3 regions of the Pseudarthrobacter siccitolerans genome follow, and region 2 is predicted to be linked to each of the others. Evidence: predicted binding sites of a transcription regulator. Region 2 holds the regulator's gene; each other region holds the start of a gene.
The links. Region 2 encodes HrcA, which represses chaperone genes, less so after heat shock. Its sites were predicted from a motif close to TTNGCACTCGNNNNNNNCGAGTGCNAA; they were not measured.

Region 1 (2,259 bases), 750 kb from region 2:
ATCAGGGCGACGACGGAGCCGCCCGTTTTGGCGTGCACATCAATCATGGTGCTGAGCAGTTCGTCGCGGGCGTCAATCAGGTCGTCCCCCAAAAGGACCGCGAAGGCTTCGTTGCCGACGTGCTGCCTGGCCCGGAGGACCGCGTGGCCCAGGCCGTTCGGGTCACCCTGGCGGACGTAGTGGATGTCGCCGAGGTTGCTGGCGGCCTGGACGGATGCCAGCTTTTCCGCGTCCCCTTTGCCTTCGAGGGTGGACTCCAGCGACGGAACGCGGTCAAAGTGGTCTTCCAGGGCCCGCTTGTTCCGCCCGGTGATCATCAGGACGTCGTTGAGGCCCACATGCACGGCTTCCTCAACCACGTACTGGATGGCAGGCTTGTCCACGACCGGAAGCATTTCCTTGGGCATGGCCTTGGTGGCAGGCAGGAACCTGGTGCCGAGTCCGGCTGCGGGTATAACTGCTTTGCGAACTCTGGGGTTACTGGTAGTCACCCGACTAATCTAACGTCAGCGTCAAGCAATCAGTAATTATTGAAGGGCTGCCGGACCCCCGGCAGCAGCGAAGCCGCCGCATGGGCGAGTGATGGAGGAAAGACGTGCTGGAGGATGCCAAGGCTGTCAAGAACAGGATCCGCACGGCACACCGCCAACGGCGGGCAACGATGACTCCCCGGCAGCTTGAGGCGGCAGGCGCTGCCCTTGCGCGCCACGGCTCAGCCTGGGCCGGCTCCCTGACCGGCGGAGCACCGGCCACGGTCTGCGTCTATTTCGGCGTAGGAGTGGAACCTCCGACGCTTCCGCTGATCAGCACGCTCCATCACAACGGCCACAGGGTCCTGCTTCCTGTCTGCGAGCCGGGGCGGGAACTGGCCTGGGTCTTCTGGGACCCTGACGCGGGCTTGGAGCAGAGCCGGTTCGCTCCCATCCTCGAGCCCAGGGGTGAGCGGCACGGGCCGGACGTGGCAGCCACGGCTGCCGCCCTGTTTATCCCCGCGACAGCAGTTGACGTGACAGGCAACAGGATCGGGCAAGGCGGGGGTTATTACGACAAGTTCCTGGGCCATCTGGCCACAGCCGGGAAGAATATCCCGCTGGCTGCCGTTATCTACGACGAGGAGTTGCTCCCCGCGGGGCAGATTCCCGAGGAGGAATTCGACCGTCCCGTTCCGGCCATCCTGGCACCGTCAGGATTCCGGTCCTTGGCCGGCGGCTAAGTCCAACTCCACTGGTCCTGCGGGGGATGATAGAATTAGCACTCAGGCCCTGCGACTGCTAACGGACGGACCCTCCGGCCGGGCAGCACGGGACCTCTCGTTTTGCCCAAGAGGAGGAGCACAAGTGCCAACGTATGCGTACGCCTGCAAAGATTGCGGCCATGCCTTCGACATCGTCCAGTCGTTTTCGGACAGCTCTTTGACCTCGTGCCCCGAGTGCCAGGGGACACTGCGCAAGAAATTCAACAGCGTGGGCGTTGTCTTCAAGGGATCCGGCTTCTACCGCACCGATTCCCGGGACGCCAAGGGAAGCACCGTCTCGGCCGCCCCGGCCGCATCCTCAACGCCGGCTCCGGCTGCGGCACCCGCCGCTTCCGCGCCTGCTGCGGCTGCCAGCTAAGGGCCTCCCAGCAGCACCGTACGACGCCGGCCGGCCCGTTTGTCCACATAGGGCGCCTTACGCCTGGTACCGGCATTGCGGCCGGCCTTAGCGTTGGCGCATGCCTGCAAACCTCCCCAGCTCCGGCAGTGGTGCTTCCCGCTACCCGCGCGGCCCCCGCAGTCCCCGCGGCTCCCGCCGCCGGCCCGGAACTGCCCGTGTTGCCAGATGGCTGGGCCGGAACCGCCGGCTGGCCGCGGCCCTGCTGCTGTGCCTGGCGGCCGCGATCAGCGTCCACCAGCTCACCCCTGCACCCGTTGAGACCGTAACCGCAGTTGCTGCCGCCAGGGACCTCCCGGCCGGCGCGGCGCTGGCGCCGTCTGACCTTGCCAGTGTGCAGGTCCCGCCGGGCATGATGGCTGCGGGTTTCCTGGACCAGGCAGCTCACGTGGCCGGCAAGCAGCTGGCGGCTCCGCTGCGCAAGGGCCAGCTTCTCACGGACGCCCAGCTGCTCGGTCCGGGACTGCTGGCAGGCACACCTCCGGGTTCAGCCGCAGTGCCTCTTCGAATGGCGGACCCGTCATCCATCCAGCTAGTCTCGCCCGGGCAGCTTGTCAATGTGGTGCTTACAGACGCCAACGGCTTCGACCAGCAGTCGCCATCAGAA
Region 2 (2,259 bases):
AGCCGGAAGGACCGGGAGTTGCCCCTGCGGTCCTCCAACGCCACCACATGCATGCCGCCCGATTTTTCCACCCGGGTCACTGCGCCAACCCAGCCGGACTGGACCTCCTCCAGCACCATTCCTCGCTCTACCGGCACTTCAGGCAGTTGCGTCCGTGCGGGCGCGCTCAGGTCCTGGGCTCCCCAGTTCTGGTATTGCATGGATTAACTCCGCTTCGTGCTGGATGCTGGCCCGGAATTTCGCCCGGAGCGGTACCAATGCTAACAACGGGGCGAGTCATAATAGACTGTTAGCACTTAGGCATGTCGAGTGCTAACCCCTGCGAGCTACGGTGCGGGCGGAACGGCTGCCCTGAACCCTGGATGGAGGTGGAGAGTGAGCGAGCCGCGCAAGCTGGAAGTACTGCGGGCCATCGTGGAGGACTACGTCCACTCCCGCGAGCCTGTCGGGTCCAAAGCCCTGGTGGAACGGCACCATCTTGGTGTCTCCAGCGCCACCATTCGCAACGACATGGCCGCCCTGGAGGACGAAGGGCTGATCACTGCTCCCCACACCAGCGCGGGCCGCATTCCCACGGACAAGGGCTACAGGCTCTTCGTGGACCAGATTTCCGCGGTGAAGCCGCTGTCCCAGGCCGAACGGCGGGCCATCCAGTCCCTGCTGGAAGGCGCTGACGATCTCGACGACGTCCTGGACCGCACGGTCCGGCTGCTGTCCCAGCTGACGAACCAGGTGGCAGTCGTCCAATATCCGCACCTCAACCGGGCAGTGGTCCGGCACATCGAATTTGTCCTCCTTGCACCACGGAAGGTGCTGGTGGTGCTCATCGCCAACAGCGGCAAGGTGGAGCAGCGGGTCATCGACGTCGGGCAGGACCTGGGCGACGACGCCATCGCCACGCTGCGAGCCCGTTTCCTGGGCTCCCTCGCCGGGACGGCACTGAGCCAGCTGGCGCAGTCGCTGCCCGCGGTGGTGTCCGGCGTTGCTCCCGCGCAGCGGCAGGCGGCCCAGGCGCTGGCCCATGGATTGGAAGCCCTGGCCCACAGCAGCCGGGAGGACCGGATGGTCATGGCCGGGACGGCAAACCTTGCCCGTTCCAACGTAGATTTTCCGCTCAGCATCGGCCCTGTCCTGGAGGCCCTGGAGGAACAGGTGGTAATGCTGCGGCTCCTGAGCGAGATGGCGCAGGACCACCGGGGGGTGGCCGTCAGCATCGGCCGCGAGAACCCCTACGACGGTCTGGCGGAGGCCTCGGTAGTCGCCACGGGGTATGGGCCCGACAGTGTCGCGAAAATCGGCGTGCTGGGCCCCACCCGGATGGACTATCCCACCACCATGGCAGCGGTCAGGGCCGTGGCCCGATATCTGTCACGGATTTTGGGACCCTGACCCGCACCGTTCAGCGCCCAGGCACGAACAGTAGTGCCCGCAGCACAACTGCAGGCAGAACAACAAGGAAGAGATACGAACTTTGAGCAGCCACTACGAAGTCCTTGGAGTCTCACCGGACGCTACCGGAGAAGAGATTAAGAAGGCCTACCGCAAGCTGGCCCGCACCCTCCACCCGGACGTTAATCCCGGGGAGGACGTTGCGGACCGGTTCAAGGCCGTGACCCACGCCTACGAAGTGCTCTCTGATCCCCAGAAGCGCCGGGTGTATGACACCACCGGCAACGAGAACGGCACGGACAACGGCTTCGGCGGCGGGGCTTACGCCGGCCAGGGCTTCGCGTTCCAGGACATTTTCGACACGTTCTTCGGGGCCGGTGGTTCCTCCGGCCCCGCATCGCGTGTCCGGCGCGGCCAGGACGCACTCATCAGCGTCCGGATCGAGCTCCGCGACGCCGTGTTCGGCGTCAACAAGAAGCTTGAAGTGGATACCGCGGTGGTTTGCCCCACCTGCGACGGCTCATGCTGCCGGCCTGGCACACACCCGGAGCGCTGCGATATCTGCGGCGGCAGCGGGCAGGTCCAGCGCGCGGTCCGGTCCATCCTGGGCCAGGTCATGACGGCCGCCCCGTGCGGCACCTGCGAAGGCTTCGGAACCGTCATCAAGGACCCCTGCAACGAGTGCAACGGGCAGGGCCGCATCCGCAGCCGGCGTTCGCTGACCATCAAGGTTCCCGCCGGCGTCGCGACCGGTACACGCATCCAGCTCACCGGCCAGGGCGAAGCCGGTCCTGCCGGCGGCCCCGCAGGCGACCTGTACGTTGAAATCCGCGTCAACAACGACGCCACCTATGTGCGGGAAGGCGACGA
Region 3 (2,259 bases), 780 kb from region 2:
GTCGACTTCGAAGACCTCGGACGCTGAGGGCCGCCGGCGCTCGTCAGCAGGACTCCCGAAATCACCAGGACGCCGCCCAGAACCTGCGGAAGGGTGATGGGCTGCCCCAGGGCAACAGTGATAATCGCAGTGAACACGGCAATGAGGTTCAGGTAGTTGCCCGCATTGGCCGCCGTGGTGCGTTTCAGGGCAAGGTTCCAGAGCAGGTAGGAACCCAGCGACGGAAACAGGGCGATGTAGGCAAGGGACCAGCCCTCCGGTGCTGTCCGGGGCAGGCCGGCGCCGGTGATGAGGGCCAGCGGGCTGAGGACGACGGCGGCCAGCGCCACCTGTACTGCAGTGGACGTGATCGGGGGTACATCAACCCTGCGCCCGAGGATGGTGTACAGGCCCCACACGGTGATGGCCGCGAGGATCAGCAGTTCGCCCCTGTTGATGGAGAAGGTCAGCAGCCGGTGGATGTCGCCGCCGGTGAGCACCAGCAGGACGCCGGCCAGGCCCAGCCCGATCCCCGCCCACCCCAGCGGGCGCGGCCTGTCGCGCAGCAGGACCACGGCCAGCACCACAATCAGCGCAGGGTTGGCAGCCGTCACCAGCGAGGCGTTCAGGGCTGAGGTGTGGCCCAGGGCGCTGTACAGCAGCAGCGTGTAGGCACTCATGCCCAGGGAACTCAGGAGCAGCAGGACCGGCCAGCGGCGCAGCACGCTCCGCCAGTCCGGCCGCTCCACCGTGTGGGCGAGTACCAGCAGCGGCACCGCTGCCAGGGTCCACCGCCAGTAGGTCAGCTGCAGCGGCTGCATGGTTTCCATGGCGGCATGGCCGACGACGAAGTTTCCGGCCCAGAAGAGGGTGGCAAGGATCAGATAGGCAGCGGCTCGCACCGGTCAAATGTACACATGGAGGGTTCGCAGATGACGAAACGCTGGCACTCGCCTTGACCGAGTGCTAACCCTTACATAGAGTCTTCATTAGCACTCTCCCTAGGAGGGTGCTAATACATGAAGAGCTGCCAGCCAGGCTGCTGCCGGCACCGCGACGACGGTTTGCCAGCCACGGCGGGAAGCTTTCCAGTCCACGAATTTGCTGACGAAAAGGAGAGGTCCGAGTGTCGGTCTCTATTAAGCCTCTTGAGGATCGTATTGTTGTCCGCCCGCTCGAAGCCGAGCAGACCACGGCTTCCGGCCTGGTCATCCCGGACTCCGCGCAGGAGAAGCCCCAGGAAGGCGAAGTTGTTGCAGTAGGCCCCGGCCGCTTTGACGACAACGGCAACCGCGTCCCGCTCGACGTTGCTGAAGGCGACGTTGTTATCTACTCCAAGTACGGCGGAACCGAAGTCAAGCACAGCGGCACCGAATACCTCGTGCTGTCCGCCCGCGACGTCCTGGCGATCGTCGTAAAGTAACTCTTCGGATCCCCGTGCCGCTGGTCATGCCTTCTGCTGGTCAGCTGCGCGGGGTTCTGTCTTGAAAGGACTGAACCATGGCAAAGCAGCTTGCGTTTAACGACGCTGCCCGCCGGTCTCTTGAAGCCGGCATCGATAAGCTCGCCAACACCGTCAAGGTGACGCTGGGCCCGCGCGGCCGCAACGTCGTCCTGGACAAGAAGTGGGGCGCGCCCACCATCACGAACGACGGCGTCACCATTGCCCGCGAAGTGGAACTGGACGACCCCTACGAGAACCTTGGCGCTCAGCTGGCCAAGGAAGTTGCCACCAAGACCAACGATGTTGCCGGCGACGGCACCACCACCGCAACGGTCCTGGCACAGGCCCTGGTCAAGGAAGGCCTGCGCAACGTAGCGGCAGGCGCCGCTCCCGGCCAGATCAAGCGCGGCATCGAGGTTTCCGTGGAAGCCGTCGCCGCCCGTCTGCTGGAGAACGCCCGTCCCGTCGAAGGCACCCAGGTGGCCAGCGTTGCAGCCATCTCCGCCCAGAGCGACGAGATTGGCGAGCTCCTGGCTGAAGCCTTCGGCAAGGTCGGCAAAGATGGTGTGATCACCATCGAGGAATCCTCCACCACCCAGACCGAACTGGTCCTCACCGAGGGCATGCAGTTCGACAAGGGCTACCTGTCCCCGTACTTCATCACGGATGCGGACCGCCAGGAAGCCATCCTCGAAGACGCCCTCATCCTGATCAACCAGGGCAAGATCTCCTCGCTGCAGGAATTCCTGCCGCTGCTGGAGAAGGCCCTCCAGGCCGGCAAGCCGCTGTTCATCATTGCTGAAGACATTGACGGCGAGGCCCTGTCCACGCTGATC

Region 1: the regulator HrcA is predicted to act here: its motif matches at 1,249-1,275, upstream of QFZ36_RS05900 (FmdB family zinc ribbon protein).
Region 3: the regulator HrcA is predicted to act here: its motif matches at 923-949, upstream of groES (co-chaperone GroES).

The regions. Positions count from the first base shown of each region.
Region 1 covers NZ_JAUSXB010000001.1:1,257,502-1,259,760, forward strand. The annotation lists gene galU (UTP--glucose-1-phosphate uridylyltransferase GalU) at 1-491, opposite strand, end outside; gene QFZ36_RS05895 (5-formyltetrahydrofolate cyclo-ligase) at 596-1,213, shown strand; gene QFZ36_RS05900 (FmdB family zinc ribbon protein) at 1,338-1,613, shown strand; gene QFZ36_RS05905 (RcpC/CpaB family pilus assembly protein) at 1,714-2,259, shown strand, end outside.
Region 2 covers NZ_JAUSXB010000001.1:505,156-507,414, reverse strand. The annotation lists gene QFZ36_RS02350 (DUF3097 domain-containing protein) at 1-200, opposite strand, end outside; gene hrcA (heat-inducible transcriptional repressor HrcA) at 376-1,389, shown strand; gene dnaJ (molecular chaperone DnaJ) at 1,472-2,259, shown strand, end outside.
Region 3 covers NZ_JAUSXB010000001.1:1,285,797-1,288,055, reverse strand. The annotation lists gene QFZ36_RS06015 (DMT family transporter) at 1-881, opposite strand, end outside; gene QFZ36_RS06020 (hypothetical protein) at 1-27, shown strand, start outside; gene groES (co-chaperone GroES) at 1,106-1,402, shown strand; gene groL (chaperonin GroEL) at 1,480-2,259, shown strand, end outside.